4 regions of the Streptomyces sp. NPDC026500 genome follow, and region 3 is predicted to be linked to each of the others. Evidence: riboswitches for the same ligand, from Rfam matches in the RefSeq annotation. Region 3 holds a riboswitch; each other region holds the start of a gene.
What was found. Region 3 has a riboswitch for cyclic di-AMP ahead of ACZ4N5_RS27605 (transglycosylase SLT domain-containing protein). Riboswitches for the same ligand answer to the same signal wherever they lie in the genome.

Region 1: linked by a shared signal. The riboswitch ahead of ACZ4N5_RS29335 (transglycosylase family protein) and the one ahead of ACZ4N5_RS27605 (transglycosylase SLT domain-containing protein) in region 3 are both predicted to bind cyclic di-AMP.
Region 2: linked by a shared signal. The riboswitch ahead of ACZ4N5_RS00080 (M23 family metallopeptidase) and the one ahead of ACZ4N5_RS27605 (transglycosylase SLT domain-containing protein) in region 3 are both predicted to bind cyclic di-AMP.
Region 4: linked by a shared signal. The riboswitch ahead of ACZ4N5_RS32860 (M23 family metallopeptidase) and the one ahead of ACZ4N5_RS27605 (transglycosylase SLT domain-containing protein) in region 3 are both predicted to bind cyclic di-AMP.

The regions. Positions count from the first base shown of each region.
Region 1 covers NZ_JBVHQB010000018.1:102,535-109,962, forward strand. The annotation lists gene ACZ4N5_RS29320 (DUF501 domain-containing protein) at 1-332, opposite strand, end outside; gene ACZ4N5_RS29325 (FtsB family cell division protein) at 372-848, opposite strand; gene eno (phosphopyruvate hydratase) at 968-2,254, opposite strand; gene ACZ4N5_RS29335 (transglycosylase family protein) at 2,602-3,303, opposite strand; cyclic di-AMP (ydaO/yuaA leader) riboswitch at 3,308-3,501, opposite strand; gene ACZ4N5_RS29340 (transglycosylase family protein) at 3,685-4,566, opposite strand; gene ACZ4N5_RS29345 (cytochrome P450 family protein) at 4,882-6,183, opposite strand; gene ACZ4N5_RS29350 (globin domain-containing protein) at 6,482-7,428, shown strand, end outside.
Region 2 covers NZ_JBVHQB010000001.1:23,644-31,071, reverse strand. The annotation lists gene ACZ4N5_RS00115 (amino acid permease) at 1-637, shown strand, start outside; tRNA gene ACZ4N5_RS00110 (tRNA-Lys) at 759-831, shown strand; gene ACZ4N5_RS00105 (GTP cyclohydrolase II) at 966-1,619, opposite strand; gene ACZ4N5_RS00100 (MarR family winged helix-turn-helix transcriptional regulator) at 1,741-2,250, opposite strand; gene ACZ4N5_RS00095 (dihydrofolate reductase family protein) at 2,330-3,469, shown strand; tRNA gene ACZ4N5_RS00090 (tRNA-Met) at 3,593-3,666, shown strand; gene ACZ4N5_RS00085 (PP2C family protein-serine/threonine phosphatase) at 3,976-5,073, shown strand; cyclic di-AMP (ydaO/yuaA leader) riboswitch at 5,379-5,535, shown strand; gene ACZ4N5_RS00080 (M23 family metallopeptidase) at 5,548-6,582, shown strand; gene ACZ4N5_RS00075 (aldo/keto reductase) at 6,806-7,428, shown strand, end outside.
Region 3 covers NZ_JBVHQB010000016.1:174,664-182,091, reverse strand. The annotation lists gene ACZ4N5_RS27620 (COG4315 family predicted lipoprotein) at 182-745, shown strand; gene ACZ4N5_RS27615 (polyprenyl synthetase family protein) at 909-1,919, opposite strand; gene ACZ4N5_RS27610 (CocE/NonD family hydrolase) at 2,351-4,348, shown strand; cyclic di-AMP (ydaO/yuaA leader) riboswitch at 5,015-5,175, shown strand; gene ACZ4N5_RS27605 (transglycosylase SLT domain-containing protein) at 5,179-5,949, shown strand; gene ACZ4N5_RS27600 (HAD family hydrolase) at 6,021-6,830, opposite strand; gene ACZ4N5_RS27595 (hypothetical protein) at 7,111-7,428, shown strand, end outside.
Region 4 covers NZ_JBVHQB010000022.1:116,111-123,538, forward strand. The annotation lists gene dxs (1-deoxy-D-xylulose-5-phosphate synthase) at 1-13, shown strand, start outside; gene ACZ4N5_RS32840 (aspartate aminotransferase family protein) at 10-1,410, shown strand; gene ACZ4N5_RS32845 (helix-turn-helix domain-containing protein) at 1,614-2,252, shown strand; gene ACZ4N5_RS32850 (DUF6126 family protein) at 2,282-2,398, shown strand; gene ACZ4N5_RS32855 (tyrosine-protein phosphatase) at 2,422-3,219, opposite strand; cyclic di-AMP (ydaO/yuaA leader) riboswitch at 3,862-4,021, shown strand; gene ACZ4N5_RS32860 (M23 family metallopeptidase) at 4,024-4,920, shown strand; gene ACZ4N5_RS32865 (SGNH/GDSL hydrolase family protein) at 5,271-6,056, shown strand; gene ACZ4N5_RS32870 (TetR/AcrR family transcriptional regulator) at 6,650-7,270, opposite strand.

The DNA.
Region 1 (7,428 bases), on a different contig from region 3:
CGGCGCGCGATGTAGTCCTCGTGCGCGGCGCGGTAGGCCGCGGCCAGTTCGGGGTCGGTGGCCAGCCGGTCGGTCATCTCCTTCATGACCCCGTTGGCCTCCAGCGTCCCGATCGCGGACGCGGCCCGCGGGCACGTCAGGTAGTACGTGGTCGGGAACGGCGTCCCGTCGGGGAGGCGGGGCGCCGTCTCCACCACGTCCGGCTGACCGCAGGGGCAGCGGTGCACGATCGCGCGCAGCCCGCGCGGCGGCCGGCCGAGCTGCTGCTTGAAGGCCTCGACGTCGGCGTCGGTGGGCTCGGTGCGCGGGGTGGTGGGGGGTGGCGTTTCCATGCCGTGAGTCACGTGTCTTTCTGGTCAGTTCATGGGTCGTCACTGGTCGGCGGCGTCGGACTTGTCCACGCCGTCCCAGACATTGGTGTACCAGGGGCGGTCGGCGGTGCCCTGTTCGGCGCGGGCCTGCTTCGCCGCGTCCGGGTCGATCACGACGTAGCCGGTCTCGCCCGGCATCACATAGTGCAGTCGCTGCCGGATCTGCTGCTTCGCGTACGCGTCGTCCTGCCAGCGCGCCTTGAGGTCGCGCAGCTGCTCGACCCGTTGCCGGGCCTGCTCCCGCTGCCGCTCCAGGTCGGCGACCTGGGCGCGCTGGGAGACGTACTGCCGCATCGGGTACGCGAGGGCGACGATCAGGGAGCACAGGACCAGGGCGAGCAGCGCGGCCCGGCCGGTCAGCCGGGAGCGGCGCGCCTGCCGTTTGGTCTGGGAGCGGTAGACCCGGGCCGCCGTCTGCTCGCCGAGCAGCTTCAGCCTGGTCGAGGTGGAGAACCGGTCCCGGTCCTTCACGGCCATGAGTCCCGCCTCCCCAGTTGCCGGCCCGTCGATGGGGCCCGTCACGCGCGTACGTCCCCGCACACGGTACGGGACCGGGTGCGGGGACGTACGGACGACGCTTCCTGAGCCTTGCGGGGTCAGTCCTTGAAGCGGGGGAACGCCGAGCGGCCGGCGTACACCGCGGCGTCGTCGAGGATCTCCTCGATGCGCAGCAGCTGGTTGTACTTGGCGACGCGCTCGGAGCGGGCCGGGGCGCCGGTCTTGATCTGGCCGCAGTTGGTGGCGACGGCCAGGTCGGCGATGGTGACGTCCTCGGTCTCGCCGGAGCGGTGGGACATCATGCACTTGTAGCCGCTGCGCTGGGCCATCTCGACGGCGTCCAGGGTCTCGGTCAGCGAACCGATCTGGTTGACCTTGACCAGCAGGGCGTTGGCGGTGCCCTCCTCGATGCCGCGGGCCAGGCGCTCCGGATTGGTGACGAACAGGTCGTCGCCGACGATCTGGACCTTGTCGCCGAGGCGGTCGGTGAGGACCTTCCAGCCGGCCCAGTCGTCCTCGAAGAGCGGGTCCTCGATGGAGACGAGCGGGTAGGCCGCCACGAGCTCCTCGTAGTACTCGGTCATCTCGGCGGCCGAGCGGGACTTGCCCTCGAACTCGTACTTGCCGTCCTTGTAGAACTCGGACGCGGCGACGTCGAGGGCGAGCGCGACCTGCTCGCCGGGGACGTAACCGGCCTGCTTGATGGCTTCGAGGATGAGGTCGAGCGCGGCGCGGTTGGAGTCCAGGTTCGGGGCGAAGCCGCCCTCGTCGCCGAGGCCGGTGGACAGGCCCTTGGACTTCAGGACGGACTTGAGGGTGTGGTAGACCTCGGTGCCCCAGCGCAGGGCCTCGGAGAAGGACTCCGCGCCGATGGGGGCGATCATGAACTCCTGGATGTCCACGTTCGAGTCGGCGTGCGACCCGCCGTTCAGGATGTTCATCATCGGAACGGGCAGCAGGTGCGCGTTCGGGCCGCCCAGGTAGCGGAAGAGCGGCAGGTCGGACGCCTCGGAAGCGGCGTGCGCGACGGCGAGCGAGACGCCGAGGATGGCGTTGGCGCCGAGCGAGCCCTTGTTGTCGGTGGCGTCCAGGTCGAACATCGCCTGGTCGATCAGGCGCTGCTCGGTGGCGTCGTAACCGACGAGCTCCGGGCCGATCTGCTCGATGACGGCGAGGACGGCCTTCTCGACGCCCTTGCCCTGGTAGCGGTTGGGGTCGCCGTCACGAAGCTCGATGGCCTCGAACGCTCCGGTGGAGGCGCCGGACGGAACGGCGGCACGACCCGTGCTGCCGTCGTCGAGGCCGACCTCGACCTCGACCGTGGGGTTGCCTCGGGAGTCCAGGATTTCCCGGGCTACGACGACGTCGATGGACGGCACGAGCATCTCCTTCTGGGATGTGACGCGGGTATGCGGGGCTTGGCAGCCCTGCGGGATGAGCCTATCCGGCCCAGGGGGATCGGCCAGCCGATCGACCACCCCTTGAGCAGAAGTGAGAGTACATATTGTTCCTGAACGGAACAAAAAAAGAAATGAAAAACCCCGCTCCGGCGCGTGCGGGGGAACACGCACCGGAGCGGGGAGCCCGTGGGGACGGGGCCCTCACCAGGCCTCCGAGGTGGAGGCCCGGCCGATGAGGGAGCTGTCATTCAGCTGGGGCGATGCTGCGCACGGCCGGGACCACGGTCACCCTCCGCCGAAGGCGACCCCGTCGGGCCGGCGTGCGGCCGCGCTCAGCGGAGGTGCAGCTGCTGGCCCGGGTAGATGAAGTCGGCGTCGGCGACGATGTCCTTGTTCAGCTTGAACAGCTTCTGCCAGCCGCCCTTGACGTGCTTCTTCTCAGCGATCGAGCTGAGGGTGTCACCCTTGACGACCTTGTACTCGCCGTCACCCTTCTTGACCTTCTTGCCGGTCGGGGTGGTGACGGTCTTCTGGGCGGCGGGGCGCTCCGCGGAACGGGAGGCGGGCTGCTCCGTCGTACGGGTGGTGGGGGCGCTCTGCGAGCCGCTCGACGAGGAGGAGCCGGAGGAGGTCGACGGGGCCGAGGCGCCACCGCTGTACGCGGCGCTCGACAGGCCGGTGCCACAGGTCGGCCAGGCACCCTTGCCCTGGGCGGCGAGAACCTTCTCGCCGATGGTGATCTGCTGCGACTTCGAGGCCTGGTCGGCGGTCGAGGCGTAGGCGGTGCCGCCGTACGCGGCCCAGGTGGAGGCGGAGAACTGCAGGCCGCCGTAGTAGCCGTTGCCGGTGTTGATCGACCAGTTGCCGCCGGCCTCGCACTGGGCGACGGCGTCCCACTCGGAGGCGGTGGCGGCGGAGGCGTTGCCGACAGCCATCAGCGGGGCGGCGATGGCGACGCCGGTGACACCGGCGAGCGTGGCGACGCGGGTGGCCTTGTTCGGGCGGCGGTGCTTGCCCTTGCTGGAAAACAGCATGGAGTGATCCCCTCACCGACGCCTGCGAGGTGAGCTGTCGGGTTCGGGCCGGTTGAGTTGCCCGGCCGCGTGTCGTCGACCCCGTCTCCAGGACGTCCGACACGCGACTTAACCCCAAGCCGTTTCCGGGTGTCTCTCAACTCCCGGACGCGGCGCCTACCTTGGGTCCCCCGCTCCTGCCTACGGCGCATGACGCGACGACTGTTCCCGTACGGCCGCTGGCAGGATTCGGCGTTGTGACCGTCGGGGCCCGCTGTGGCGAGCGGTCACGACCGTAAGCAGTCGATCGGCGGAATATCAAAGACGATCAGGGCTTCTGAGACTCATGTCTCACTCGCACCAAACCGGACATTCCACAGCGAACCATGACGTGAACTCCCGCTAGTTCTGCACCGTTTCAGCAGTGCCGGCAATGCTCCGACCGGGGACGACGAGGCCGGGACCGTCGGTCGCCGCCGCGCCGTACGAGGCGGACAGGTCGCCCGATCCGCCTTCGAGGCCGAGGACGTCGGAGACGTTCCAGAGATTCGTGCCGGCGTCCACGACGTACGGGTTGTCGACGGCGTCGCTCGGGGCGCTCGAGGCGTGCCGCCCCGTGGCGTTGTCGGCAGGGCTGCCGGTCGCGCTCTCCGCGGCGTCTCCGCCACGATGCCGCCCGGTGCCGGCGCTCGCGGCGTCGGAGGCACTCGAAGAGGCGTGCTTCTGTCCGGACTTGCCCGACTCGTCACCCTTGTCGGTCGCTCGGGCCGAGGCGCTGGGGCTCGGCGAGGCGTCGGGCTTCCCGGCGCCATGGGTCGCACCCGAGGATTCACCCGAATCGGTCGAACCAATCAGATCCGACAAAGAAGATGAACTGGGCGAAGTGGACAAACCGGAAGAGCCGTGTGAGCCGGCGTCATTCCCGCCACTCGACGAACCGTCGGCCACGCCCGTGTCGACCTGGACCTCGGCCGAGCCCTTGCTGAGACCGGAGAGCGGTCCGCAGGTCGGCCAGGCCGCGAGACCCTGGTCGTCGAGCAGCTTCTCGGCGACGGCTATCTGCTGCGAGCGACTGGCCTGGTCGGCGCTCGGGGCGTACTCGAGACCGCCGTACGCCTCCCAGTCCTCCTGGTCGAGCTGGAGCCCGCCGTAGTACCCGTTGCCCTGGTCGGCGCTCCACGCGCCACCGCTCTCGCACTGCGCCACCCGGTCCCAGGTGGTCCCGTCGGCCGCGCTCGCACCCGACGCGGCGAGCAACGGGATGACGATGGCCGATCCGGTCACTCCCGCGGCGACAACGAGGGCAGGGGCTTGACGAGGGCGACGGTGACGGCCGTTCCCGGAGAGCATGCGGAAACCTTTCGCGTGACAGCGGGGGACCACCGCGGCTCCAGCGAAGTAAGAAGCGGAGCCGCCGCGTTGATGGGTGAACGTAGCCGGACTCGATCACTTGTCACAAGTCGATGCAGTACAGATCACGTGAAGATCACAGATTTGATGGATCGTCACGTTCCGGTAGCCGGAAAGGTGCCCTTTCCGGTATTCGGGAGAACTTCCCGGAAAGGGGTTCCGAAGGGTCGCCGATGAACCGATCAGGGACTATTTGACCGGGGTGAACTCCACAGGAAGCGTGCGCAATCCACGCATAATGAGCCCCCCGCGCCAGCGCAAATCGGCCGATTCTCCTGCGAGTTGGAGGTCGGGCAGGCGGTTGAGGAGCGTGCCGAGCGCGGTCTGCCCCTCCAGTCGGGCGAGCGGAGCGCCCAGGCAGTAGTGGATGCCGTGGCCGTAGCCCAAGTGCTGAAGGTCACGCCGTGCGAGATCGAGCGTGTCCGGCTGCTCGAACCGCTCGGGGTCGCGGTCCGCGGCGGCGAGGACCACGAGCACGGGGTCGCCGGCCGCGATGTCCTGCCCGCCGATCCGCACGTCCTCGGTCGCGAACCGCCAGGTGGCCAGCTCCACGGGCCCGTCGTAGCGCAGGAGCTCCTCGACACCCGTTTCGAGCAGCCCGCTCTCCCCGGCCGCGAGGGAGGCCTGCAGACGCGCCCGCTGCTCGGGGTGGGTGAGGAGGGCGTGCATCCCGTTCCCGATGAGATTGACCGTGGTCTCGAACCCCGCGAAGAGCAGGATGAAGGCCATGGCGGCGGCCTCGTTCTCGGTGAGGTGCTCGCCGTGGTCGGAGGCGCGGATGAGCCCGGAGATGAGGTCCTCGCCGGGTGCGGGCTCCGCGGTCAGCGCCTCGCGCTTGCGGTGGATGAGCTCGGCGAGATACCCGCGCATCTTCTTGACGGACCGGGCGACCCCGCCCCTCGGCCCGCCGCCGTGCCGGATCATCATCCCCGCCCAGTCACGGAAGTCGTCCTGGTCCTCGCGCGGGACGCCGAGCAGGTCGCAGATGGCGTAGATGGGGAGCGGGAAGGCGAACTCGTGAATGAGGTCCGCCGAGCCCCTGGCCGCGAACTCGCCGATGAGCTGATCCGTCAACTCCTGCACCCGCGGGGCGAATTCGGCGACCCGCCGCGGTGTGAACGCCTTGCTGACGAGCCGCCGCAGCCGGGTGTGGTCCGGCGGATCGATGTTCAGCAGATGCGTCATCAGCTCGGCCTTGCGCTCCCCGGGAATCCCGGTCCTGCCCTTCGCGTGCGCGGGCTCGGCGTGATGCGCGGGATTCTTGGACAGCCGCTGGTCGGCGAGCGTCTGCTTGGCGTCGGCGTACCGCGTGACGAGCCAGGCCTCCACCCCGCTGGGCAGTCGCGTGCGGTGCACGGGAGCGTGCTCCCTGAGCCAGGCATAGGCCGGGTAGGGATCGGTGGCGAACTCCCAGGTGAAGAGTTCGGGGGCGGCGCTGGCGGAGGCTTCGTGCTCGGTCACCCCTCGACCGTAACCGCAGGAGGCGGGCACTCCCGGGCCGACCGACGATCGGGACTCTCGGGCGGGGCCGGAGACCGCGCTCGGGCGCCACTGGAGGCTGCACTCGAGCGACGCTGGAGGCTGCACTCGAGCGGCACCTGGAACGGCGTTCGGGCGGCAGTTGAGGCAGTGTTCGCGCAGCACCTGGGCGGCATTCGTGCGGGATCCGAGGAGCACGGTGTCCGGTGCACGACGGCGACGGAGACCGTCCCCACCCATTTCGCCCCAGGCTGTCCGGACATGGCCGACTGTTTGACTCGGCCTCTCGGCACCTCCCTACATTCACGCAGTGGACCCCGAAATACTCAGATCCAGCTTCGCGGTCGTGGAAAGACGGGCCGAGTTCGCGGTCAAGTACTTCTACTCGCACCTCTTCCGTCACAACCCGGAGCTCCGCGCGCTGTTCCCGGCGGACCTCCCGCAGGACATGGAGCGGCAGCGGGACCGGCTCTTCGCGGCGCTCACGTTCGTCATGGACGGGCTGGAGGATCCGGACCTGCCACGGTATCTACGGGATCTCGGGCGCGACCACCGGAAGTACCTGACCCAGCCGGAGCACTACGCGGCCGTGGGGGCGAGTCTGATCGCCGCGTTCGCGGTCGTCGCGGGCTCGGCCTGGAGCGCCGAGGCCGAGAAGGCCTGGGCCGAGGCGTACGGGTCGATCGCCCAGCTCATGCTCCAGGGCGCCGAGGAGGCCCAGCACCACGGCGAGCCCCCCTGGTGGGACGCGGAGGTCGTCTCCCGCACCCGGCACGGCGACGACCTCGTCGTCCTCACCCTGCGGCCACGCCAGCGGCTCACCTACTCCCCCGGTCAGTACGTCAGCGTCAGCGTGTCCCATCTGCCGTGCGTCTGGCGCCCCTACTCCCTCGCCAACGCGCCCCGCGCCGACCGCACCGTCGACCTGCACATCAGCCGCGTCGAGGACGGCGTGCTCTCCACCGCCCTCGTCAGGCAGACCCGCGTGGGCGACGTACTGCGGCTGGGCGCACCCGGCGGCGGCCTCACCCTGCGGACACCGGCCGACCGGCCTCTGACCCTCATCGCGGCCGGCACGGGCTGGGCGCCGGTGAAGGCCCTGCTGGAACAGCTCCACCCCGCCCACGAGGCCCGCCTGTTCCTCGTCGCCCGTGACATCGCGTACCTCTACGACCGGCCCGCCGTCGAACGCCTGCGGGCCAGGCTCCCCAAGCTCGCCGTCACCTTCATCACCCCCGCGCCCGGCCGTCCCAAGGC
Region 2 (7,428 bases), on a different contig from region 3:
CCCGGCGCAGATCCTGCTGGACGCTCTCGGCGCGACGACCGGGAAGCTCCTGCTGCTGGTCGTGATCGGCGCCCAGCTCTTCTGCGGCATGGCATCGGTGACGGCCAACAGCCGCATGATCTACGCCTTTTCACGCGACGGCGCGCTGCCGTTCTCGAAGGTGTGGCACACGGTGAATCCGCGCACGCGGACCCCCGTGGCGGCGGTCTGGCTGGCCGCGCTGGGCGCCCTGCTGCTCGGCCTGCCGTACCTGATCAACTACGCGGCCTACGCGGCCGTGACGTCGATCGCGGTGATCGGCCTCTATGTCGCGTACGTCATCCCGACGCTGCTGCGGGTGCGCAAGGGTGACGCCTTCGAGCGCGGACCCTGGCATCTGGGTCGCTGGTCCCGGCCCGTGGGGGTGATCGCGGTCGGCTGGGTGGTCGTCATCACGATCCTGTTCATGCTGCCCCAGGTCTCCCCGGTCACCTGGGAGACGTTCAACTACGCCCCGATCGCCGTCCTCGTCGTCCTCGGCTTCGCCGCGGCCTGGTGGCTGGCCTCGGCCCGGCACTGGTTCCTCAACCCCGACCACCAGCGCACGATCGCCCGTGAAGCCGCCCGCAAGGGTGCGCCCGAACCGGTCGATCCCTGACCTTGTGCGCTTTTGGCGCGGCCGGGTCCCCGATACCCGATCGGAGTCCCGGCCACGTCCCGCTATGCTCGGGGATGCATCGGCGCCGGCCGGTGCGCCGTGTCGGTGTTGTCCGGTGCGGGGACCCTTAGCTCAATTGGCAGAGCAGTGGACTTTTAATCCATTGGTTGTGGGTTCGAGTCCCACAGGGTCTACGGAAAAGCCCCCGGCTCAGAGGACATCTGAGCTGGGGGCTTGTTTCTTCTCGGGGGTCTCACGCCGTCCCACCGGCCCGCCGCCGGCCCGAGGGAACGTGTGGCGCAGACCCACGAGTTGGGGCGCGGGGGCGTCAGCCCGCCGAGAGTCCCGTGAGCTCCGTGATCTCCGTGAGTTCCGGCAGCGGGAGCGTGTGCTGCGTCTGGAGGACCTTGGCGCGCAGGTAGCGGACGTTGTGGGCGGTGGTGAACACGCCCGTCGGGACTCGGTGGGAGACCGTGATGCCGAGGTCGCGGAGCTGCTCGGCCTTGTCCGGGTTGTTGGAGAGCAGGTCGAGGGAGCCGATGCCGAGGGCCCGGAGCATCTGGGCGGCCGCCGTGTAGTCGCGGTCGTCCTCGGGCAGGCCGAGGGCCGCGTTGGCCGCGTAGGTGTCGAGCCCCTGGTCCTGGAGGGCGTACGCGTCGAGCTTGTTGTAGAGGCCGATGCCGCGGCCCTCCTGGCGCAGGTACAGCAGGACGCCGCCCCGGTCCGCGATCTGCTCCACTGCCTCGCGCAGCTGGGGTCCGCAGTCGCAGCGGGCCGAGCCGAAGACATCGCCGGTCAGGCACTCGGAGTGCAGCCGCACCAGCGGGTTCTCGCCCGGCTCGCCGAGGACGACGGCCAGATGCTCCTTGCCGTCCTCGAGGCCGTGGAAGGTCACGAGTTCCGCGTCGACGGAGTAGCCGTCGCCGAAGCGCAGGGGCACGCGGACGCGGGTGCGCACGGTGGCGGTGGGGTGGTCGCGCATCTTGTCTCTCCGTCCAGCGGGTCCGTACGAGATGGTGCTTCAGATTTGAAGCACTGTCTCGGGAGGAGACCCTACATCTGCTTCAAACTTCAAGCAATGGGGTTCGTTCCCCTCGCGTCCTTCACGAGGAGCAGGAACGCCGCCGCCACGGCAGATCTTCCCCGGCCGCCCCGGAATTCCCGTCCTGGATCGCCCGTGTGATGGTTCCGCAGATCTCATCCAGCTGTTCCACCTGCTCAGGCGTCAGATGGTCGAAGATCGCCGTTCGCACCGTCTCGACGTGTCCCGGCGCGACCCGCTCCAGGAGGGCCATGCCCGCGTCGGTGAGGACGGCCATGTGCCCGCGCTTGTCGGTGGGGCAGCCCTCCCGGCGTACGGTGCCGTCCTTCTCCAGACGGGTCACCGCGTAGGTCAGACGGCTGCGGGTGATCTTCTGGGCCTCGGCGAGGTCGGTCATCCGCAGTCGCCGGTCCGGCGCCTCGGACAACTTGGCCAGGATGGAGTAGTAAAGGTGGGGCATCCCCGCCTCGGCCTGCAGCCGGCGGTCGATGGCGTCCTCCAGCAGGGAGGTCGCGGAGAGGTACGAGCGCCAGGCGCGCTGTTCGGCGGCGGAGAGCCAGCGGGTCGTCATGAGACCAGTCTAGGTATTGTTTAAAACTTGAACCACTGACTTGAACCACTGTGCGCGTGTGACCGGAGGATGCGTCCCGATGCCCCGTCCCTACGTCCTGCTGTCCGCCGCCGTCTCCCTCGACGGCTTCCTGGACGACACCGGCCCCGAGCGGCTGCTGCTCTCCGGCCCGGCCGACTTCGACCGGGTCGACGAGGTGCGGGCGTCCAGCGACGCGATCCTGGTGGGTGCCGGCACGCTGCGCACGGACAACCCGCGGCTCCTGGTCAACTCCGCCGAACGACGTGCGGCCCGTGTCGCCGGCGGCCGTCCCGAGTACCCGCTGAAGGTCACCGTCAGCGGTTCCGGTGATCTCGACCCGCAGGCGCAGTTCTGGCACACGGGCGGCGAGAAGGTCGTCTACACGACGGACAAGGGCGCGCTGCGGGCGGCCGCCCTGCTGCACGGCCTCGTCGGCGTCGACGTCGTCCCGACCGGGCCCGACCTCGACTGGCGTGTGCTGCTGGAACACCTTCACGACGTACGCGGGGTGCGCCGCCTCATGGTCGAAGGGGGCGGGAAGGTCCACACCCAGCTCGTGCGCGAGGGACTCGCCGACGAACTGCAGCTCGCCGTCGCCCCCCTCTTCGTCGGGCAGCCGGACGCGCCGCGGCTGTTCGGGCCCGGCGCGTATCCCCTGGGCCGGCTGCGGCTGGTGGAGACACGGCCCGTCGGGGACGTCGTGCTCATCCGGTACGTCCCCACCGCGCCCGGCACCGGCCCCCTCGCGTCCGCGGCGGACCGGCGCTGGCTGGAGCTCGCCTGCGAGCTGGCGGCGCTGTGCCCGCCCTCGAAGACCGCGTTCAGCGTCGGCGCCGTGGTGGTCGCGGCCGACGGGACCGAGCTGGCCCGGGGCCACTCCCGCGAGGGCGACGACCCCGTCGTGCACGCCGAGGAGGCCGCCCTCGCCAAGATCGGCCCCGCCGATCCGCGACTGGCCGCCGCCACCGTCTACAGCAGCCTGGAACCGTGCGCCCACCGCGCCTCCCGGCCCGCGCCGTGCGCCCGGCTCATCCTCGACGCCGGGGTGCGCCGGGTCGTCACCGCCTGGCGCGAGCCCGACACCTTCGTCACGGACGCCGACGGGAACGGGCTCCTCGCCGCCGCGGGTGCCGACGTCGTCGTCCTCCCCGAGTACGCGGACCGGGCCAAGGCGCCCAACGGACATCTGCCCGACTAGGCCTCGCTCGGCCCCGGGTGTCGTGCGCAACGGCGTCGGCGAATGCCCGCCGACGCCGCCGAAGGGGTGCGTCTGAACGTGTGTGCTTCGGGTCCCGCGGATGGCGTACACTGGTCCTAACGACGCGGGGTGGAGCAGCTCGGTAGCTCGCTGGGCTCATAACCCAGAGGTCGCAGGTTCAAATCCTGTCCCCGCTACTCAAGGCCAAGGGCCGGAACTCGGATTCACGAGTTCCGGCCCTTGGTGTTTGTCCCGGGGCCGGTTCTCTCCCGGGATCGTCCTCCCACCCGGCCCTTTCTGCTGGGTCCTTCTCTCAGCCCCTTCTCCCGGGAGGTTCCCTCCGGCAGTCGGCGGCATCCCCCGGTCGGGCCACACCGGTCGCCCGCCGTCGGAGCTCCGGGTCTTCTGGACGGGTGGGGCAGCCAGGAGGTGAGCAGCGGACCGGAGAACTCCATGACCGGGCCGACGGGCCGTCGTCCGGCGGCCGCGGGCCCAGGAACGCCCCGTTGCCCGCTCCGGCGGCAGCGGGTTCCCGCAGGATCTCCTTCGCGCGCGCCTTCGTCCGGACCCTGCCCGCGCTGCTCGTCGTCGCCGGGATCTTCTACGACTACTTCACCCCGGGTGACTACACCGCGGCCCCCCTCTTCACGGCCGCACCCCTGGTCGCCGCGCCCCTCTACTCGCTGCGTGGCACCGTCCTCGCCGGCGTCGGCGCCGTCGGCGCGGTGTTCCTGGTCCACTCTCTGCTCGGCATCGTCCTTCAGGTCGACGCGGTCACCGAGACGGTCACCGTGGCGACGGCCGCCATTCTCGCCGTCCTCCTCAACATCGTCGTCCGGCGCGGTGACGAACGGCTCGCCTCCGTCCGGGAGATCGCCGAGTTCGCGCAGCGCGCCGTGCTGCCCGAGCCCGCGGAGCGGATCGACGGCCTCGATGTCGCGGCCCGCTACGAGGCGGCTCAGGAGGACGCGTTCATCGGCGGTGACCTGTACGCGGTGCAGGACTCCCCGTACGGCGTGCGGCTGGTCGTCGGGGACGTACGGGGGAAGGGGATGACCGCGGTGGCCGCCGTCGCCGTGGTGGTCGGCGCGTTCCGGGAGGCGGCCGAGCAGGAGCCGACACTGGAGGCGGTCGCACGGCGCCTGGAGCGGGCGCTGACGCGCCCGGGCACCCTGCACGAGAGCCCTGACGCGTTCGAGGAGTTCACCACCGCCGTCCTCGCGGAGATCCCGCGCGACGAGGACGTCGTCCGCATCGTCAACCGCGGCCATCCGCCGCCCCTGCTCCTGCATCCCGACGGCACGCTCGTCACGCTCGGCGCCGAGCCCTTCGCGCTGCCGCTCGGGATGAGCGAGCTGGGAACCTGGCCCGACCGGGCGGTACAGAGCCGCTTTGCGCGCGGGGCGATGCTGCTCCTGCACACGGACGGGCTGTCCGAGGCCCGCGATTCACGCGGGACGTTCTACGATCCGGCCGCGTGGCTGGCCGGACGGGTCTTTCCCGGCCCCGACGCGCTGTTGACCGCCCTCTCCGAGGCGGTCCGCCGGCATACGGGCGGCGCTTTGACGGACGACATGGCGCTGCTCGCCGTCCGGCGCTTTTGACGGGTGCTCGCTGAGGGGATCTCCGCAGAGCTCGGGAGGTCCTTCGCGTGCCACACGTACGGCCATTTCAGGCATGGTCACGAACGGTGATCGGACCGTTCCCCTCCGCATAACATCTGACATACCGTCAAGGGAATCCGTGTCGACGGGATAGGGTCAACTCGCCCGTTTTTCACCGCTCATGACCTCAAAGTCCAGGCCAAAAGCCGTTAATGATCAGCCCGAACAGCTTGGAATTCGGTGCCTGAGTCTATTAACGTTCGATAACGCAGCGCGGTCGTTACAGCCGTCACAAGAGGTGGCTCCGTGCGCACGTGCCGAATCCCGCAAGGGAACCGGGGAACCATCAACTTGGGGTGAATCGAGCGTATTCCGCCGTGGGAACACGGTGGCTATACGCGCGTAGGAGACCTTCCTGCTCCGAACCCGTCAGCTAACCCGGTAGGCGGCAAGGAAGCAAAGGAGTGCGCCCACGTGGCATCCGACCGGCCCGCTCAGCCGACCTCGTTCGCGCCGAATGACACACATACCTTCGGCTACGGCAAGGACGAGGGCCCCTGGGAGGAGTGGAACCCCACCGAGGATTCCGTTCTTCCCGTCCGCGGCCGGCACCGCACGGGCAAGCAGCGCGGCGGAGGACTCGCCCGCAGCTCCACGGTTCTCGGCGTAGGCGTCATAGCCGCCGTCGGCGCGGGTGGCATCGCCAGCGCCGCGCCGGGCAAGCCGCCCGTCTCGATCTCGCTGCCCGACCTGTCGTCGGTCACCCAGTCCGCCAAGGCCCTGATATCGGACGGTGGATCCAGCGCCCCCAAGGGCTCCACGACTCCGCTCACCAATGCCGGTCTGACCAGCGCCGACGCGGCGCAGGGTGCCACGGACGCGGGTGAGGCGCTGCGCTCCCGCATCATGCAGCAGGCCCAGTCGCAGCAGAACCAGGCCGACACCGCCACGCAGCAGGCAGCCCAGGCCGCCGCCGCGAAGAAGGCCGTCGCGCTCGCCGCCAAGCAACAGGACGACGCGGAGGCCAAGGCCGCCGCCGCGAAGCAGAAGGCGGAGGAGGAGGCCAAGGCGAAGGCCGAGACCGAGCGACTCGCCGAGCTCGCCAAGAGCTACTCGCTGCCGACCTCCTCGTACACCCTGACCTCGCGCTTCGGCGAGGCCGGCTCCATGTGGTCCTCCGGCTACCACACCGGCCTCGACTTCGCGGCGCCCACCGGCACGCTCATCAAGGCGATCCACAGCGGCACCATCACCGAGGCCGGCTGGGCGGGTTCGTACGGCTACCGCACGATCCTCACCCTCGACGACGGTACGGAGCTGTGGTTCTGCCACCAGTCGTCGATCAGCGTCAGCGTGGGCCAGAAGGTCGCCACGGGTGATGTCATCGGACGCGTGGGCGCGACGGGCAACGTCACCGGGCCGCACCTGCACCTCGAAGTGCACCCCGGCGGCGCCGCCACCGGCATCGACCCGATGGCGTGGCTCCAGAGCAAGGGCCTCAACCCCTGATCCGTACGGGCTCCTGAGCCGTACGAGCCGTACGGCGTCCGACGCGGGCGGGTGTGACCCCTGACGCGTGCCGTACGCATGTCCTCCCCGATCTCCGGCGGCCCTGACGTCATCCCCCCCGACGTCAGGACCGCCGGTCAGGCGGATACGGACGCCTGCGCGCACCGGCCCGTCCGGAGTGAGCGCGGAATACATGCATCCGGCACGGGTGTTGACGTCGTACATGACTTCTCTTCGCAAGCTCGGTTCGTCCGACCTCGAGGTCTTCCCGCTCTCCCTCGGCGGCAACGTCTTCGGCTGGACGGCCGACGAGACCCGGTCCTTCGCCGTGCTCGACGCCTACGCGGCCGCCGGCGGCAACTTCCTCGACACCGCCGACTCCTACTCGGCGTGGGTCGAGGGCAACGAGGGCGGCGAGTCCGAGACCATCATCGGCAAGTGGCTGAAGACCCGCGGCAACCGTGCGGAGATCGTGGTCGCCACCAAGGTCAGCCAGCACCCCGCGTACCCCGGGCTGTCCGGTGCCAACATCAAGGCCGCGGCCGACGCGTCGCTGCGCCGTCTGGGCACCGACCACATCGACCTCTACTACACGCACTTCGACAAGCCGGAGGTGCCGGTCGACGAGATCATCGGCGCCCTCGACGAACTGGTGAGGGCCGGCAAGGTGCGGCACATCGCCGCCTCCAACATCTCGCCGGAGCGGCTCCGGGAGTCCCTGGAGTTCTCCGACCGCGAGGGCCTCGCGCGCTACGTCGCGCTCCAGCCGCAGTACAACCTGGTCTCGCGCGACACCTACGAGGGCGCCCTGCGGGACGTCGCCTCCCGGGCCGGTCTGGCCGCCGT
Region 3 (7,428 bases):
TACGGACCCGATCCGATCCTGGACTCATTCCAAGTATGTGATGCCAGTCACATCGCCCTCTATTACCAGAACCCATCAAATCCGGCGCCGATTCGAGTGAAAACTGGCGCGAATCCGTACTAACGGTTGGCAGCGAAAGGGATCACCCAGCACTCCAAGGATCAAGGATCGAGGGATCACCATGCTCGCCATCAAGCACGTCACGGGATACGCCGCCACGGGCGCCGCCGTCCTGGCGCTCACGCTCGCCGGATGCGGAGGGGGAGGCGGCAAGAGCAGTTCCACGCCGAGCAGCAGCTCCGCGCAGAGCAGCAGCTCCACGGGATCCGCGACGCTGAATACCGCCAATATCGCGAAACTGGGCACGGTCGTGACCGACAGCAAGGGATACGTCCTGTACCGCTTCGACGCGGACTCGGCGAACCCGACCAGGATCAGCTGTTACAACACCTGCGCCACGCTCTGGCCGGCTGCCACGACCAAGGGCGGCGTGACCACGAACGGCGTCGACAAGAGCCTGGTCTCCACGGCGAAACGTACCGACGGCAGCACTCAGATCACCCTCGCCGGCTGGCCCCTCTACCGCTACTCCAAGGACACCGAGCCGAAGGAGGCCTACGGCCAGGGAGTGGACGGAACATGGTTCGCCGTGACGCCCAGCGGAGCGAAGATCACCACACCCGCATCGGCAAGTCCGGCGCCGACATCGACCTCCCCGAGCACGGGGGGAGGCGGAGGCTACTGACAGCCGCACCGGTGCACCACCCGGCCGGTCTCAGCCGACCCGGCGCACCACTCAGCCGTCCCAGCAGGCCGCCTCGGGCGACCCATGGCACACCCGGCCGCCCCAGCCGGCCCGGTGCACCACCCGGCCGTCTCGGCCGCACCGGTGCACCACCCGGCCGGTCTCAGCCGGCCCGGTGCACCACGGCGTCCACGAGCTCGACCAGCGCGGCCTTCGCGTCGCACTCGCGCAGCGGGGCCAGCGCGGCGCGCGCCTCCTCGGCGTAGCGCACGGTGTCCCGGCGCGCCTGCTCCAGCGCGGGGTGCTCCCGCAGCCGGGCCAGCGCCTCCGCGTGCCGCGCGTCGTCCGTCAGGTCGGATTCGAGCAGCTCGCACAGCGCGATGTCCTCGGCGAGGCCCAGCCGCTCGGCGCGCTCGCGCAGCCGCAGCACCGGCAGCGTGGCGATGCCCTCGCGCAGGTCCGTCCCCGGCGTCTTGCCGGACTCGTGCGAGTCGGACGCGATGTCGAGGACGTCGTCCGCGAGCTGGAAGGCGACGCCCAGCCGCTCGCCGTACTGCGTGAGCACGTCCACGACGGTCTCGTCGGCGCCCGACATCATCGCGCCGAACCGGCACGCGACGGCGACCAGCGACCCGGTCTTGCCGCCGAGCACGTCGAGGTAGTGGTCGACCGGATCGCGGCCGTCGCGCGGCCCCGCGGTCTCCAGGATCTGTCCGGTCACGAGCCGCTCGAACGCCTCGGCCTGGATCCGGACGGCCTCGGGCCCGAGGTCGGCCAGGATGTACGAGGCGCGGGCGAAGAGGAAGTCACCCGTGAGGACGGCCAGCGAGTTGCCCCAGCGCACATTGGCACTGTCCACCCCGCGCCGGACCTCGGCCTCGTCCATCACGTCGTCGTGGTACAGCGTGGCGAGGTGGGTCAGCTCGACGACCACGGCCGAGGGCACGACACCCGGCGCGTAGGGGTCACCGAACTGCGCGGCGAGCATCACGAGCAGCGGCCTGAACCGCTTCCCGCCGGCCCGCACGAGGTGCTGGGCGGCTTCCGTGATGAAGGGGACCTCGCTCTTGGTGGCTTCGAGCAAACCCTCCTCGACAGCCGCCAATCCGGCCTGGACATCGGCTTCGAGAGCCTGGTCCCGCACGCTCAGCCCGAACGGCCCGACGACGGTCACGAGAGGTTCTCCTGTCTGCTGACGATCACATGGCGAACTCGGTCGATCATTCGGTCGATGACACGGTTTGTCGATGTGTCGCTGCCATCACTCAAGTCAGCGTATCCGGTCACGTTTCGATCACCACGAGCGCCCACCGTCCCCCGGCCGACTTCGCTCCGCCAGCAGGTATGCGGGAGTACACCCGGAAGGCACACGGGAAGCACCTGCGTGCCCCAACGGCGGGTACCCCGACTCGCGGGCGCCACCCGATCACCGACGGTATGTTCATGATCAGGTGATGTGAACCGACATGCGACGACATGCGGCGAAGCACCCGGAAGGGGTGACTGTGCCCCATCGTTCCGCTCGACCCCCGTCCGCCCCGGACGTGACGCTCCCCGCCTCCCGGGCGCGCCGCACGACGCACACCGTCCACCGAGGTGACGCTCATGCACATCCGTACGTCCTTCCCCTACGAAACCACTCATGAGGACGTCCTCGTCCCTCTCTCGGACGGCACCCGTCTGTACGCCCGGATCTGGCGTCCGCTGACCGAGGAGCCCGTACCGGCGCTCCTGGAGTACCTCCCGTACCGCCTGACCGACTGGACGGCCCCGCGGGACTGGCAGCGGCATCCCTGGTACGCCGGCCACGGCTACGCCTCGGTCCGTGTGGACGTGCGCGGCCACGGCAACTCGGAGGGCGCGCCGAGGGACGAGCACTCCGGGACCGAGCCGGACGACGGCGTGGAGGTGGTCTCCTGGCTGGCCGCCCAGCCCTGGTGCACAGGCCGGGTCGGCATGTTCGGGATCTCCTGGGGCGGCTTCATCTCCCTCCGTGTCGCGGCCCGCGCGCCCGAGCCGCTCAAGGCGATCGTCACGGTCTGCTCGACCGACGACCGCTATGACAACGACGTGCACTACGCGGGAGGTTCCGTCCTCGCCGTCGGCATGCACGCCTGGGCGGCCACCACGCTCGCCTTCGCCGCCCGCCCGCCGGACCCGGCGCATGTCGGCGAGGTGATGTGGCGCGACATGTGGGTGAAGCGGCTGGAGGCGCTCGACCCCTCTGTACACACCTGGCTGGCGCACCAGAGCCGGGACGCGTACTGGCGCCACGGCAGCGTCCGCGAGGACTACGGCACCATCAGTGCGGCGGTCCTCGCGGTCGGCGGCTGGCACGACCCGTACCGCGACACGGTGCTGCGCCTGGTGGAGAACCTGCCACCGGATCGCGTACGCGGTCTCATCGGACCCTGGTCGCACCAGTACCCGGACCGGGGCCTGCCGCCCGGACCGGCAATCGGCTTCCTCCAGGAGACGCTGCGCTGGTGGGACCACTGGCTCCGGGACGAAGAGACGGACGCGCTCTCCATCCCCGTGCTGCGCTCGTACGTGATGGACGCGCACCCTCCGGCGACCGTGTACGGAGAGCTCCCCGGCCGCTGGGTCGGCGACCCGGCCTGGCCTTCACCCTCGGTGACCCCGGTCGCGTACGCGCTCCAGGGCGCCCCGGTACCGGTGCGCTCCCCGCAGCACACGGGGGTCGACGCGGGCCGCTTCTTCCCCTTCGGCAACGAGGCCGACCTGCCGCCGGACCAGCGGGAGGAGGACGCCCGGTCGGCCTGCTTCGAGTTCGAGGTGGCGGAGGAGACCTGGGTGCTGGGCCGCCCACGGGTCAATCTGCGGCTGACGTCCGGGTCGCCCAGGGGCCAGGTGATCGCCCGGCTGTGCGACGTCGCCCCGGACGGAGCGTCCACGCTCGTCACCCGGGGCGCCCTGAACCTGTCAGCGCGCCAAGGCCGCGACCAGGCCGTTCCGTGGAAACCGGGTACTACGGAGAACGTGGTGTTCGACCTGAACGGCATCGGCTACGCGTTCCCGGCGGGCCACCGCATCCGCCTGGGCGTCTCCTCCGCGTACTGGCCGTGGATCTGGCCCCAGCCTGGCTCGGAGGCGGGCTTCACCCTGGACCCGATCGGCAGCACCCTGGAACTCCCCGTACGGGCAAGGGAGTCGGACCCCTCGATCACCTTCGGGGAACCGGAGGAGTCCGAACCCCTCGGCGTGACCGTCTCCGCGACCCTGGACGAGCCCCGCCCGGAACGCCTGGTCCTGCGTGACGTGGCCGCGGGCACCTGGCGCCTGGAGGTGGACCCGGGCCACGGCGGCACCCGCGTGTACCCCGACGGCCTCGAATGCACGGAGGACGCGCGGGAGACGTACACGATCGACGAGTCGGACCCGCTGTCCGCCCGCGCCCGCTCGACCTGGTCGATCCGGCTGCACCGCCCGGACCTGCCGTGGGACGCCCGCGTCGAGACGGTCTCCGCCATCACCTGCGACGCACGGGACTTCATCACGACCGACGAGGTCGTCTGCAAGGACGGCGACGAGGTCGTCTTCCACCGAACCTGGGAGAAGCGAATCCCGCGCACAGCCGGCTGAAAGGGCCCGACCGACAGGGCTTACGGGGGCGGGAGTTCACCCCCGTAAGCCCTGTCGGCCGGGCCCCCGCACACCGCGCGCCCCGGCGCCGGTCCGCGCGGCGTCCCGACACCGACATGCCGCCCGGACGCCGAACACCGGTGCCACGGACCGCACTTCGCCCTGTGCTCACCAAGACGCGATCCGCGACCACCCGGCTCGGCCCGCGCTCGCTGCAGCCCGCTCCGAATCGCCGGGCTCGGCCCCGCGTCCGCCCGGCTCGGCCGCCGTCCTACCCCCGCTCCGGCCCCGGACCTGCCGCGCTCCCCTACGTGTCCCGCGCCGCGAATCTCGCTGCGGGAGGGGCCGCTCGGCGTCCTGCGGAGGCTTGTCACCCCCCTGCCGCCGCAAGCGCAATGCCCGAATTGCCTTGCATGCCGCCTTGATGACCCTTGGTCTCGTGAATTGGGTCACCAGCGAGCCGGTACGCCACCTCGCGCCACCTCTCGACCAACCCCTTTGCCAAAGGCAAGTTGAGGATCCAATTCCGGCGCAATCGGACTTTTTCCCCGTGCCCTAACCAGGCGAAAGCGATCTTCGCAGCCAAATCTGGTCTTGTTCCGGACATGTGCTCTCGCATACGTTCTCGTCGATCCCGGGCGGATCGCCGAATCCTGCCGCCGCCCGGAAACCCACCCACCCACGCACGGCAGGAGCGGGGGAACCACAGGTAAGCCGCCGATCCGGACACACCGGACCGGCTAGGGGTGAAGCCGCGCCCAAAACGCGGCCGGGCATCTCCCGCCCGAACCCGACAGCTCACCTCGCAGGCGTCGGAGAGGACAGTCGTCATGCCCGTACGAGGCAAGCACCGCCGCACGAAGACCAACGTCATCACCCGGGGCATGATCGCCGCCGGAACTGGCGGCATCGCCCTTGCCCTCCCGCTCGTGAGCGCGACCGGCGCCCACGCCGCGACCCCGGCGCAGGCCCCCCAGCTCACGAAGGCCGCCCACACCGCGGTCATCCCCAACGTGCAGCTCATCACCTACAAGGTGGTCGCGGGCGACACCCTCTCCAAGGTGGCACAGAAGCACCCCGAGAGCGGTGGCTGGAAGAAGCTGTACACGGCGAACCGCGCGGTCATCGGCGACAACCCCGCCCTGATCCGTCCGGGTCTGAAGCTGACCGTGGGCACGAAGAAGCTGAAGTCGACGGTCGTGCGCACGACGGCGAAGGCGACCCCGGCTGTCGCCAAGTCCAAGGTGGCCACCGCCACCCAGGCCTCCGTCAAGACCTACGCCAACAACCTCGACGGCTGGATCAAGCAGTCCCTTGACGTCATGGCCAAGGCGGGCATACCGGGCAGCTACGACGGCATCTACCGCAACGTGATGCGCGAGTCCTCCGGCAACCCCAACGCCATCAACAACTGGGACTCCAACGCCGCCGCGGGCATCCCCTCCAAGGGCCTGCTCCAGGTCATCGACCCCACGTTCCAGGCCTTCCACGTCGCCGGAACGTCGATGAACATCTACGACCCGGTCGCGAACATCACCGCGGCCTGCAACTACGCGGCCAAGACCTACGGCTCCATCGACAACGTCAACGGCGCCTACTGATCGCACCCTCGGCTTCACCCTCACCCGCCGGCGGCACCTTCTCGGTGCCGCCGGCGGGTGCGTTGCCACTGCTAGAAGCCGAAGAGGCGCTCCAGGACCACCGCGATTCCGTCGTCCTCGTTCGACAGGGTGACCTCGTCGGCCACCGCCTTCAGTTCCGGGTGGGCGTTGGCCATCGCCACACCGCGGGCGGCCCAGTCGAACATCGGGATGTCGTTGGGCATGTCACCGAAGGCGAGCGTCGCGGCTGGGGTGAGACCGAGGTGCGCGGCCGCGAGAGCGAGTCCCGTCGCCTTGGTCACCCCGCATGGCTGGAGTTCGACGGTGCCGGGCCCGGACATGGTGACCGTCGCGAGTGAACCGACCACTCCCCGCGCCGCCGACGCCAACTCGTCGTCCGACAGCGACGGGTGACGGAGCAACACCTTGCTGATCGGCTCCGTCCAGAGGTCGTCCCGACGCGGCACCCGCACCGCCGGCAGGGTCGGATGCGGCATCACATACCCCGGCTCGATGAGCGTCAGACCGTCCACGCCGTCCTGGTCGACCGCCGCGTACAGCAGCCCGACCTCCGCCTCGATCTTGCCGAGTGCCGTCTCCGCCAGTTCCCTGTCCAGGGTCACCGACCACAGCATGCGGTCCGCCCCGGCGTCGTACAGCTGCGCCCCCTGCCCGCACACCGCCAGTCCCTCACCGCCGAGTTCATCGAGGAGCGGTCGCACGCGCGGTGCGGGGCGGCCCGTCACCACGAGATGCTGGGCACCCGCCTGGGTCACCTTCGCCAACGCGGCCCGGGACCGGTCGGAGAGAGTGTCGTCGCCGCGCAGCAGCGTTCCGTCCAGGTCAGTGGCGATGAGTGAATATGCAGTCGGAGCGGCCATGATCCGAAGAATACGGATCGAACGACTCATCGGCCCGGCGTGAACCGGACGACGTCCGGTATCCCGTCAGCAACGCCGTTCACCGTACGGTGGTAAGCGCGTTGCGACCGCTTCGGATCACGCAAGGTCCGCTTCCGCCCACACCGACTTTCCCCCACACGACCGACCACAACACCCCAACACCGCCCCGCCACAGGCCGACTCGGCGCCAGGCCGACTCGGTGACGGCGCGCACCGCGGCGGACATCGGCGACGAGCACCGACAAGTCCGAGGAGAGACATGCCTGTTGAGCCCGCTGCGTGGCTTCCTGGCCCATCGCGCACGGTGACCCCGTTCCGGCAACACCTGCGCACCGCTGCCGAAGCCGTCATCCGGCGCTTCCCGGACCCTCTGCGGTCCGAGATCTACGTCCTCTCCTTTCGGATCTGGCGGATCGACGGCGACGAGCGCCACCCGTACGTGGCCATCGGCTACAACACCGAGACCCAGTACGGGCTGGAGACCTATCCGGAGGACCCCGGCGAGGCCCGCTGGAACTACGCCCTGTGGCTGCTGGACGGTTTCGAGATGCTGGGCAACATCCCCGAAGACCCTGCC
Region 4 (7,428 bases), on a different contig from region 3:
GAAACAGGAATGACCGACCCTGTGGAGAAGGGGGAGTTCGACCTCGGCGCGCTCCTCGCCGAGCGCGGAGCCGAGCGCTACGAACTGCACACGAAGTACCTGAACCACCAGCTCCCGCGCATGCTGCACACCATCGGCTTCGACAAGGTGTACGAGCGGGCCGAGGGTGCGCACTTCTGGGACGCCGACGGCAACGACTACCTGGACATGCTCGCCGGGTTCGGGGTGATGGGCCTCGGCCGCCATCACCCCGTCGTCCGGCGCGCGCTGCACGACGTCCTCGACGCCTCGCTCGCCGACCTCACCCGCTTCGACTGCCAGCCGTTGCCGGGCCTGCTCGCGGAGCGACTGCTCACCCACAGCCCGCACCTGGACCGGGTGTTCTTCGGCAACAGCGGTACGGAAGCGGTCGAGACCGCGCTGAAGTTCGCCCGGTACGCCACCGGCCGACCACGGATCCTGTACTGCTCGCACGCCTTCCACGGGCTGACCACCGGCTCGCTGTCCGTGAACGGCGAGGACGGTTTCCGCGACGGCTTCGCACCGCTGCTGCCCGACACCGCCGTCCCGCTCGGCGATCTCGACGCCCTGGCAAGGGAGTTGAAGAAGGGCGACGTCGCCGCGCTGATCGTGGAACCGATCCAGGGCAAGGGCGTCCACGAGTCCCCGCCCGGATATCTGCGCGCCGCCCAGGAGTTGCTGCACCGGCACAAGGCCCTGCTCATCGCGGACGAGGTGCAGACCGGCCTCGGCCGCACCGGGGACTTCTACGCCTATCAGCACGAGGAGGGTGTCGAACCGGACCTGGTGTGCGTGGCCAAGGCGCTCTCCGGAGGCTATGTGCCGGTCGGCGCGACGCTCGGCAAGGACTGGATCTTCAAGAAGGTCTACTCCTCCATGGACCGGGTCCTCGTGCACTCGGCGAGCTTCGGTTCCAACGCGCAGGCGATGGCGGCGGGGCTCGCGGTGCTCTCCGTGATGGAGAACGAGCAGATCGTCGCCAACGCCCGGATCACCGGCGAACAGCTGAAGTCCCGGCTGGCGGCCCTGGTCGACCGGTACGAGCTGCTCAGCGACGTACGCGGCCGGGGTCTGATGATCGGCATCGAGTTCGGCCGGCCCACGTCCCTCAAGCTGCGCAGCCGCTGGACCATGCTGCAGGCCGCGCGCAAGGGCCTGTTCGCGCAGATGGTCGTCGTCCCGCTGCTCCAGCGGCACCGCATCCTCACTCAGGTCTCCGGCGACCACCTGGAGGTGATCAAGCTGATCCCGCCGCTGATCATCGACCAGCAGGACGTCGACCGGTTCGTGGAGGCCTTCACCGCGGTGATGGAGGACGCGCACAGTGGCGGCGGCCTGATGTGGGACTTCGGAAAGACCCTGGTGAAGCAGGCGGTGGCGAACCGCTGAGACCCGGCCGTTCCGGCGGGCCGCTGTCGTCGCGGCGTGGACGCGGATGCAGGCGCGGCGTCCGACCCGGGTCTGAACGCGGCGTCACCACTGCCGAGGGCTCGGCGTCGACTCGGCCGTAGACCCGGCGTCGACACCGGCGGACTCTTTGCCTCTGGGGCAAGAAAATTGCCCCAGAGGCAATCGTCGGGCTCAATGGTCATATGAGCCCTGTGGATCCAGGGGCGGTCGACGAGCCGCCCGCCGAGCTGCACGCCGTGGCGCCCCAGCTGCGTGCGCTGCGCCGCAGCGCCTCCCTCACGCTGGAGGCCGCCGCCCGCGCAGCCGGACTCTCGCCCGCCCACCTCTCCCGTCTGGAGACCGGGCAGCGCCAGCCCTCGCTGCCGATGCTGCTCACGCTGGCCCGTGTCTACGGTACGACGGTCTCCGAACTGCTCGGCGAGACGGTCGCCGACCGTGACGCGATCGTGCGGGCCGCCGACATGGAACCGGCCCCGGCGGGCGGCTGGACCTACTGGCAGGCCGGTGCCGCCGGCCGCGGTATGCAGGCGCTGCGGGTGCACGTTCCGTACGGCTCGCAGGGCGACATCGTGCGCGTCCATCCGGGCGAGGAGTGGCTGTACGTCCTCCAGGGGCGGCTCAGGCTGCGCCTCGGGGACACCATGCACGTTCTCGCGCCCGGGGACAGCGCCCACTTCGACTCGCTGACCCCGCACCGCATCGCCGCCGCCGAGCGCGACGGAGCCGAGCTCCTCTTCGTACACACCCTGCTGCAGAGTCCCGTCGCCGCGCTGTGCCTCGGCCCGGCGACGGGCCACCCCACCTCGGGAGAGACGTCATGACCGAACCCACAGAACCCCGCCGCCGGTCCATGGAGGAGAAGTTCCCGCGCGCCCTGTGGGTGCGGCTGATCATCTACGTCGCCGTCGGCCACCTCTTCGCGGCCTTCATCTACCTGCTCTTCACGCTGGGCGCGCAGAACCAGTAGAAACCGCGGGCCGGACGCCCGGCTCAGGCCAGCAGCCGCTCGCGCAGGCGCTCCCGCAGCTCCGGCGTCATCCCCAGCCCCTGCTCCAGGTAGGCGTCGACGCTACCCCAGGTCTCCTCGATCGTCTCGAAAGCGGCCGTCAGGTACTCGGCACGTGCGTCGAAGAGCGGGCTGAGCAGTTCCATCACCTCGGGGGAGTACGCGGAGGCCGAGGTGTTGTTGCGGTGCACCCGGTAGCGGCGGTGCGTGGCGTTCGACTCCAGGTAGTCGGCCACGATCGCGTCCCGCTCGACGCCGAGGGCGAGGAGGGTGACGGCGATGGACAGCCCGGCGCGGTCCTTGCCGGCCGCGCAGTGCATCAGCGCGGGCACGCTGTCCTCGGCCAGCGCGTGCAGCACCTGGGAGTGCTCGGCCGTGCGCTCCTTGATGATCGTGCGGTAGGAGCGGATCATCCGGTTCGCGGCCTTGCCGTCGCCGAGGATCGCGCGCAGCTGGTCGAGATCGCCGTCGCGGACCATCTTCCAGAACTCGCTGCCGTCCGCCGGGTCGCTCAGCGGAAGATTCACGTTCCGTACGCCCGGCAGTTCGACGTCCGGGCCCTCCAGCTTCTGGTCCGCGGCATTGCGGAAGTCGAAGATCGTGTGGAGTCCCAGGGAGGCGAGGAACGTGGCGTCCTCCTCCGTGGCGTGGGCGAGGTGGCCGCTGCGGAACAGGTGCCCGTCACGCACTCGCCGGCCGTCCGCGGTGGGTAGGCCACCCACGTCGCGGAAGTTGCGCACTCCGCCGAGATCGGGCTCGGTCGACGGGACCTGCTGCGTCACGGGGGGCTCCTCTCATTCGGCCGCCGGCGTCGCCGGGCTGGACTCGGCGTCGCTCGTCGGCAGTTGTGTCCGGCTCGCGCTCTCGACGATACGACATGGGTTCCTGAGGCAATGAGTTGTCCACAGGCGTCACCTCCCAGGCGGGACACGGCGGGACACCCTTGGTGACGTTGCTCCACGGGCACGCATGTTCGAATTTAACGAGAGGTCGGCCGACCCTCCGACCGCACGGTCCTGGCGGGGCGAATTATGCCGAGATGCGGCATTACTGCATGCCGTTTTGTGCGCTTACCGGCTCAGAGGTCCTGATGTGATGGTTGTCCGCCGAAGTCGCATCTGGCGGTTCTGTCCGAATTGGTGCCTTCATTCCAACTGGCCCTGGAATAAAGCACCCTGGGCCGAGTCGCGTGAGGAGCGTCATATTCGTGACGATGCGTTGCCGTCCTCATTTCTCAACCCGCACGCATTTCCGGGCGAGTTGAGCGGTCCGAAAGATCGTCATTCCACAGAGTGTGACGGCAATTCCCGCATGGATCAAGAAAGGTGAGCGCGCAGATAAGGCACATAGTTGTCGACGCGCTCTCATCTCGCTTACGTTCTGCCTCAATCCGGACGGACGCCCAATCCTGCCGCCGCCCGGAATCCGCACACTCACCCGTACACGGCAGGAGCGGGGGACCCACAGGTTCCGTGCCTGATCCGGTCTCCGGAACAGGCTAGGGGTAAAGCCGCGCAGCAGCGCGGCCGGGCATCTCCAGCCCGCACCCGACAGCTCACCCCGCAGGCGCCGGAGAGGAAATCGTCATGCCCGCGAAGGGTAAGCACCGCCGTCCCAAGTCCTTTCGTTTCACCCGCTCGATAGCCGTGGCCGGAACCGGTGGCGCGGCGCTCGCGCTGCCTCTGTTGGGTGCCACGGGCGCCCACGCCGCGACCCCGGCCACGGCCGTCACGCAGCACGTCGAGAAGGCCGCGACCACCGCTCCCGTCGTCAAGAAGTCCGCCACGACGAAGACGAAGACGTACGCGGTGAGGTCCGGCGACTATCTCTCGAAGATCGCCGACGAGCAGAACGTCACCGGCGGCTGGAAGAAGATCTACTCCGACAACCGCTCCGCCATCGGCAGCGACCCGTCGCTGATCCACCCCGGTCTGAAGCTGTCGCTCGGCAAGAAGGCCGCCTTCGCCGGCGCCCACTCGGCCACCCGGACGACGACCTCGGCGGCGAAGACCGGCCACGCGACCCCGGCCACCGGCACCGCTGCCTCCAACGGCGCTTCCACCAGCAGCAGTTCCGGCTACACCCTGCCTGTCGAGGGCGGCACCGTCGGCACCGGCTACAAGGTGGCGGGCAGCATGTGGTCCAGCGGCTACCACACGGGCGTGGACTTCGTGGTCCCGACCGGCACCACGATCAAGTCCATCGCCGCGGGCACCGTCGTCTCCGCGGGTTGGGGCGGCGCCTACGGCAACCAGGTCGTCATCCAGCACGCCGACGGCAAGTACTCCCAGTACGCCCACATGTCGTCCCTGTCCGTCTCGGCGGGACAGACCGTGACCGAGGGGCAGCAGCTCGGCCTCTCCGGCGCGACCGGCAACGTCACCGGACCGCACCTGCACTTCGAGATCCGCACCACGCCGGACTACGGCTCCGACGTCGACCCGGTCGCGTACCTGCGCTCGCACGGTGTCGCCGTCGGCTGACGCCTCCCCTGAGCTCCAGACGCTTGCCCTGCTCCTGACGGCAGGACTGCCTCCGAAGGCCGGACCCCATGATCCCCGGGGTCCGGCCTTCGGTGGTTCCCGCCACCGGGCACGTGACCGTGGTTGAGCGAGGCATGTGACTCCCGCCGAGCGATTCCCCGCCATTTCCACGGCATGGGGGTGATCGCTGCTTCAACACCCTTGATCCGAGCCCTATTCCAGAGTTGACCAATGCTTGGCGAGTGGCTTATCTCACCGTCCGTCAACCCTTCCCTACGGTCGCGTAGCTCACATCCGAAGGTGAATCATGGGTCGATGTGGCAGACGATTCGAAGAGTGACAACAGATCAGTGATCGGGTCGTACGTGGCGGTGGGGGACAGCTTCACCGAGGGCGTCGGCGACCCTGGGCCCGACGGGGCGTTCGTCGGTTGGGCCGACCGGTTCGCGGTACTTCTCGCCGACCGGCGACCCGAGGGCGATTTCAACTACACCAATCTCGCGGTGCGCGGCAAACTGCTCGACCAGATCGTCGAGTCCCAGCTCCAGAGGGCCAAGGAACTCGGCCCGGACCTGGTCTCGTTCTGCGCGGGCGGCAACGACATCATCCGCCCCGGCACCGACCCCGACGAGGTCGCGGAGCGCTTCGAGCGTGCGATCGTCGACCTCACCTCCGCCGTCGGCACCGTCATGGTGACGACCGGCTTCGACACCCGCGGCGTCCCCGTGCTCAAGCATCTGCGCGGCAAGATCGCCACCTACAACGGACATGTGCGGGCCGTCGCGGACCGCTACGGCTGTCCCGTCCTCGACCTCTGGTCCCTGAAGACGATCCAGGACCGCCGCGCCTGGGACGGAGACCGGCTGCACCTGTCGCCCGAGGGGCACACCCGGGTGGCGCTCCGTGCCGGACAGGTACTCGGTCTCGATGTGCCCGCCGACCCGGACCAGCCCTGGCCGCCCCTTCCGCCGCGCGGCACGCTCGAAATGCGCCGCGACAACATCCAGTGGGCCCGCGAATATCTGGTCCCGTGGATCGGACGGCGGCTGCGCGGGGAGTCCTCGGGCGATCACGTGGCGGCCAAGGGGACCCTGTCACCGGACGACATCAAGCTGCGCATCGAGTCGGTGGCCTGAGACGGGACCGCTCCGGTCACGCGGCCACGGGATCATGGGTTCCCGGGATCACGGGCCACCCTGGTCACGTGGCCACGGGACCAGCCCGGTCAAGGCACCACGGCCCACTCCGGTCGCGGCGTCACGGGCAGCGCGGGTCCGGGCCGGCGCGACCGGCCGGGATCCGTGCCGCGTCCGGGGCGGTCCGGGCTCGACCGGTGAGGTGACAGCGCGGGAGTGGCGCGGGGCGGAGCACGGCCGACGCTGCCGGGACGGCCGCGAACCGCCCCGAGTCCCGTGGGGCGGGTCCCGAAGGATCTCCAGGGAGCCCCCGTATGCCCGTCCGTCAGCCTTCCACCGCGCCCGCCGGTTCGCGCCGTACGCCGTCTGCGGGCGGCAGGTCCGCGCGCACGTTTGTCGCTCGATCGAGGCCCCGGCATTCGTCCGCAGCGCGCGCCGTTTCCCTCCGGGCCTCCGCCGTGCTCGCCGTGACGCTGCTCGCCCTCACCCTTCCGCAGACCCCCTCCGCGTCCGCGCTCGCGAGGCGTGCCCGACAACGCGGCGGGGTGCGGTGCCGGGCGCCGCGGGCCCGGCGGGAACGGTTCAGACGGGCCCTAGCGCACTGCCGCCATCAACGCCTCGCGCTCAAGGCCCAGTTCACGGGCGAGGGCCTCGTCGGCCCACTCCTGGGTCCGCGCCCGTGACACGGCTCCCGAGTACGCCGTCATCTGGACGGCCAGTCCGTCCAGCAGCGCCGTCAGCCTGAGGGCCGCCGTCGTGGGGTCCGGGCACCGGAACTCGCCCGCGGCCACGCCCTCCGCGATCACCTCGGTCATCGCGGCCTTCCACTGCCTGTCGAGATCGCGGGTGACCTCGCGCAGCGCGGGCTCGCGCAGGGCGACCGCCCAGCCCTCGATCCACAGGCGCCAGCCCTTCGCCTGCCCCGTCGGGGCGTACCAGCGCACGGCGGCCCGAAGGCGTCGCAGTGCCGTCGTACGGCGGCCGAGCAGCTTGCGCAGATGGGCGAGATCGTCCTCGGCCGCGTACGTGAACGCGGCGGCGACCAGCTTCTCCTTGGTCGAGAAGTGGTACAGCACCAGCGCGTTGCTCACGCCGAGGGACGAGGCCACGTCGGCGATCCGTACCGCCGCCACGCCCCGCGCCTCGATCTGTTCGACGGCGGCCCGCAGCAACTCCTCACGCCGCTCCGCCACGCTCAACCGCACTCTCGCCACGCGGCAACCCTACACAGCCCTTTGAGGACGGGCCCGACAGGAGTTGACGCCTCCCTCGGCGCCGCGCCCTGCGCGCCCCGGCGAGAGACGGCCGGGCCGCCCGGCCGACACCTGTTCGGCCTACGGGGCCGACCGGCTCCCATCGGCTCCCGTCGGCC